2 regions of the Pseudomonas sp. 15C genome follow, and region 1 is predicted to be linked to the other one. Evidence: predicted binding sites of a transcription regulator. Region 1 holds the regulator's gene; the other holds the start of a gene.
The links. Region 1 encodes sigma-54, which starts transcription at its own class of promoters, with help from an activator protein. Its sites were predicted from a motif close to ANTGGCATNNANNTTGCTNT; they were not measured.
Positions count from the first base shown of each region.

Region 1 (2,400 bases):
AAGCGTCGATCTTCCGCAAACTGTCGGTGGCCGACAACATCATGGCCATCCTCGAGACCCGTCAGGAACTCGACAAGGCCGGTCGCCGCAAAGAGCTGGAGAGCCTGCTGCAGGAATTCCACATCAGCCACATTCGCGACAACCTCGGCATGAGCCTGTCGGGTGGTGAGCGCCGCCGGGTGGAAATCGCCCGCGCCCTGGCCACCGCACCGAAATTCATCCTGCTCGACGAGCCGTTCGCCGGTGTCGACCCGATCTCGGTTGGCGACATCAAGCAGATCATTCACCATCTCAAAGCCAAAGGCATCGGTGTGCTGATCACCGACCACAACGTGCGCGAGACGCTGGATATCTGCGAAACCGCATACATTGTCAACGACGGTCAATTGATCGCCGAAGGTGACGCCGAGACTATCCTGGCCAACGATCTGGTGAAGGAAGTGTATCTGGGTCACGAGTTCCGCCTGTAAGCGCGAGCTGTTCGACAAGCTGCGCGGGTGCTGTATCGATCAAGCCGTTTTTTATAGCGCTTAATTGTTACAGCGCTCTAGGCAAACACTTCAGTTTCAGGCATATAATTTGCTTAAGTTTGGCGCTTCGGCGCCCTGTAGTGGATGGCGCATAGCGCCGGCGAATAAGGTGTTAAGCCCCTGCCATGAAACCATCGCTAGTCTTGAGAATGGGCCAGCAGCTGACGATGACACCGCAGCTGCAACAGGCCATCCGCCTGCTCCAATTGTCGACCCTGGATCTGCAACAGGAAATCCAGGAGGCTCTGGAATCCAACCCGATGCTCGAACGCCAGGAAGAAGGCGACGACTTCGACAATTCCGATCCGCTGGCCGACAACGTCGAGCAAAAGCCCAACACCGACATTCAGGAACCTTCTTACCAGGAAGCCGCGCCGACGGTAGACAATCTCGACGATGGCGAATGGAGCGAGCGCATCCCCAACGAGCTTCCGGTAGACACGGCCTGGGAGGATGTTTACCAGACCAGCGCCAGCAGTCTGCCGAGCAGCGATGATGACGAGTGGGATTTCACCACCCGCACTTCCGTCGGCGAAAGCCTGCAGAGCCATTTGCTCTGGCAGTTGAACCTCGCACCGATGTCCGACACCGATCGCCTGATCGCCGTGACCCTGATCGATTGCATCAACAATCAGGGCTACCTGGACGAAACCCTCGAAGAAATCCTCGACGCCTTCGACCCGGAACTGGACATTGAACTGGACGAAATCGAAGCCGTCCTGCACCGCATCCAGCAGTTCGAGCCCGCGGGCATCGGCGCACGCAACCTCAGCGAATGCCTGCTGTTGCAACTGCGCCAGTTGTCGGCAAAAACGCCATGGCTGGCAGAGGCCAAACGCCTGGTCAGCGACTATATCGACCTGCTTGGCGGCCGCGACTACAGTCAGCTGATGCGGCGCATGAAACTCAAGGAAGACGAGCTGCGCCAGGTCATCGAACTGGTGCAGAGCCTCAATCCGCGACCGGGTTCGCAGATCGAGTCCACCGAAGCCGAATACGTCATACCTGACGTCATCGTGCGCAAGGACAACGAGCGCTGGCTGGTCGAGCTGAACCAGGAATCGGTACCGCGTCTACGCGTCAACGCTCAGTACGCCGGTTTCGTAAAACGCGCCGACACCAGCGCCGACAACACCTTCATGCGCAATCAGCTTCAGGAAGCTCGCTGGTTCATCAAAAGCCTGCAGAGCCGCAACGAAACGCTGATGAAAGTCGCCACGCAGATCGTCGAGCATCAGCGCGGCTTCCTGGAGTACGGCGACGAAGCCATGAAACCGCTGGTCCTGCATGACATCGCCGAGGCGGTGGGCATGCACGAATCGACGATTTCCCGAGTGACCACACAAAAATTCATGCATACCCCGCGCGGTATTTATGAGCTGAAATACTTTTTCTCCAGCCACGTGAGTACCTCCGAAGGCGGCGAATGCTCGTCCACGGCGATCCGCGCGATCATCAAGAAACTGGTTGCCGCGGAAAATCAGAAAAAGCCGTTGAGTGACAGCAAGATCGCTGGTTTACTGGAGGCACAAGGCATTCAGGTGGCTCGCCGCACCGTCGCCAAGTACCGCGAATCCCTCGGAATCGCGCCTTCGAGCGAACGCAAGCGGTTGATGTAAGCCACGTTACAGCGTTCCAGTGGCAGGCTTTTCGGCCTGCCGCTTTATGCACTGGCAACGAAGGAGAAGCTGTATGCAAGTCAACATCAGTGGACACCAACTGGAAGTGACCGAACCTCTGCGCACCTACATCGGCGAGAAACTCGACCGGCTGGAGCGGCATTTCGACAAGATCACCAACGTGCAAGTCATATTGAATGTCGAGAAGCTCAAGCAGAAAATCGAAGCCACGTTGCATATTCCCGGCGGAG
Region 1 covers NZ_JBUDGD010000029.1:37,498-39,897, reverse strand. Annotated here, with positions in the region: gene lptB (LPS export ABC transporter ATP-binding protein) at 1-470, shown strand, start outside; gene ACYYKW_RS16060 (RNA polymerase factor sigma-54) at 656-2,149, shown strand; gene hpf (ribosome hibernation-promoting factor, HPF/YfiA family) at 2,223-2,400, shown strand, end outside.

Region 2 (2,400 bases), on a different contig from region 1:
CCGGTTTCGATCAGCGCCTGCGCCACCTGCACGGTTTCTTCGTCGGTCATGTCCGGGGCGATCTTGATTGCCAGCGGCACGTGCTTGCCGTGGCGCAGCGCCAGTTCGGCGCGGCGCGTGGCCAGGTCCGCGAGCAACTGCTTGAGCGAATCACCGAACTGCAGGCTGCGCAGGCCCGGGGTGTTTGGCGAGCTGACGTTGACCGTCACATAGCTGGCGTGAGCATAGACCTTGTCGAGGCAGATCAGGTAATCGTCGACTGCACGCTCGACCGGGGTGTCGAAGTTCTTGCCGATGTTGATGCCCAGCACGCCCTGGTATTTCGCAGCAGCGACGCGCGCCAGCAGGTTGTCGACGCCGAGGTTGTTGAAGCCCATGCGGTTGATGATTGCCTCGGCTTCCGGCAAGCGGAAAATCCGTGGTTTCGGATTACCCGGCTGCGGACGCGGAGTCACGGTGCCGATTTCGACAAAGCCAAAGCCCAGTTGCGCAAAACCATCGATGGCCGCGCCGTTCTTGTCCAGCCCGGCCGCCAGCCCCACCGGGTTGGGAAACTCCAGGCCCATGACGGTTACGGGCACCTGCGCCGGCGCCTTGCAGAGCAAGCCGTTGAGGCCCAAACGTCCACCCGCGCCGATCAGATCCAGCGACAGATCGTGGGAGGTTTCCGGGGAAAGTTTGAACAACAGCTGACGGGCCAGGGTGTACATGGGCGGCGATGACTCGGGCGGCGAAAAGAGGCGGCGATTATAGCCGGGCATGGCCCTGCGGCGCGAGGCGCACGCGCAAATCGCGCCGGTGGCATATGCCTTGCACTTCCCCGGTTATCAACTCGCCGGCCAATGACGACCGGCGAGCGCGGACAATGGCGTCGTCTACGGGATTTGCCTGGGCAAAGTCCGCGGCGGCGCTTTTTTTTCGAGGTGGCGATGTATGAATGAACTGACGGTCGGGCCGCTGGCCTGGGTCAATGGCAGCGATGCGCCGGAAAAGAGCGCGATCAACCTCGGCTTCATGGCCCTGAGCGACTGCGCCTCGGTCGTCGTCGCGGCCACGCAGGGCTTTGCCCAGCCCTACGGCCTGACCCTGAACCTCAAGCGCCAAGCCTCTTGGGCCAACCTGCGCGACAAACTGGTCAGCGGCGAACTCGACGCCGCGCACAGCCTGTACGGGCTGATCTACGCCGTGCACCTGGGCATCGGCGGCGTCGCGCCGACCGACATGGCCGTGCTGATGGGCCTCAACCAGAACGGCCAGAGCCTGAACCTCTCGCGCGGTCTGCAAAACCTCGGCGTGAACAGTCCTGAAGCGCTCGACCGCCACGTGCACCAAAGCCGCGCAAAACTGACCTTCGCCCAGACCTTCCCCACCGGCACCCATGCGATGTGGCTGTATTACTGGCTGGCAAGTCAGGGCATCCATCCGTTGCAGGATGTCGACAGTGTGGTGGTGCCGCCGCCGCAAATGGTCGCGCACCTGCAAGCCGGGCGCATCGACGGTTTTTGCGTCGGCGAGCCGTGGGCCGCCAGCGCGGTGCAGCAGGACCTCGGTTTCACCCTCGCCACCAGCCAGACCATCTGGCCCGATCACCCGGAAAAGGTCCTCGGTTGCACCCGTGAATTCGTCGAGCAGTACCCGAATACCGCGCGGGCATTGGTGATGGCGATTCTCGAGGCCAGCCGCTTCATCGAAGCCAGCCCGGAAAATCGCCGCAGCACCGCGCACCTGCTCAGCGCGACGGAATACCTCGATGCGCCGGTGGCGTGCATCGAACCGCGTTTTCTCGGCGACTATGCCGACGGCCTCGGCAATCGCTGGCAAGACCCGCACGCGCTGCGCTTTCATGGCAATGGCGAAGTCAACTTGCCGTACCTCTCCGATGGCATGTGGTTCATGACCCAGTTCCGCCGATGGGGCTTGTTGCGGAGCGACCCGGACTACCTCGCCGTGGCCCGTCAGGTTCAGCAACTGCAGCTGTATCGCGATGCCGCAACGGCGGTTGGCGTGGCCGCCTGGGGCACCGACATGCGCAGCAGCCAGTTGCTTGATGGCAAGGTCTGGGACGGCAGCGATCCGGCCGGCTACGCGCGCAGCTTCAAGCTGCACGCGCTGAACGACGACGCTCCCCTGCTTGCCCAGCGCTGACCGGAGGCCGCGAACATGTTGCGTATTCTGCTGATCAACGACACCGCGAAAAAAGTCGGCCGTCTCAAGGCGGCATTGACCGAGGCTGGTTTCGAGGTGATCGACGAGTCCGGCCTGACCATCGACCTGCCCTCACGCGTCGAAACGGTGCGCCCGGACGTGATCCTGATCGATACCGAGTCACCGAGCCGCGATGTGATGGAGCAAGTGGTGCTGGTCAGCCGCGACCAGCCACGGCCGATCGTGATGTTTACC
Region 2 covers NZ_JBUDGD010000019.1:51,632-54,031, forward strand. Annotated here, with positions in the region: gene ACYYKW_RS12665 (quinone-dependent dihydroorotate dehydrogenase) at 1-710, opposite strand, end outside; gene ACYYKW_RS12670 (CmpA/NrtA family ABC transporter substrate-binding protein) at 934-2,145, shown strand; gene ACYYKW_RS12675 (ANTAR domain-containing response regulator) at 2,161-2,400, shown strand, end outside.
Region 2: a site for sigma-54 is predicted at 798-817, ahead of ACYYKW_RS12670 (CmpA/NrtA family ABC transporter substrate-binding protein). Genes of this name have one in related genera too.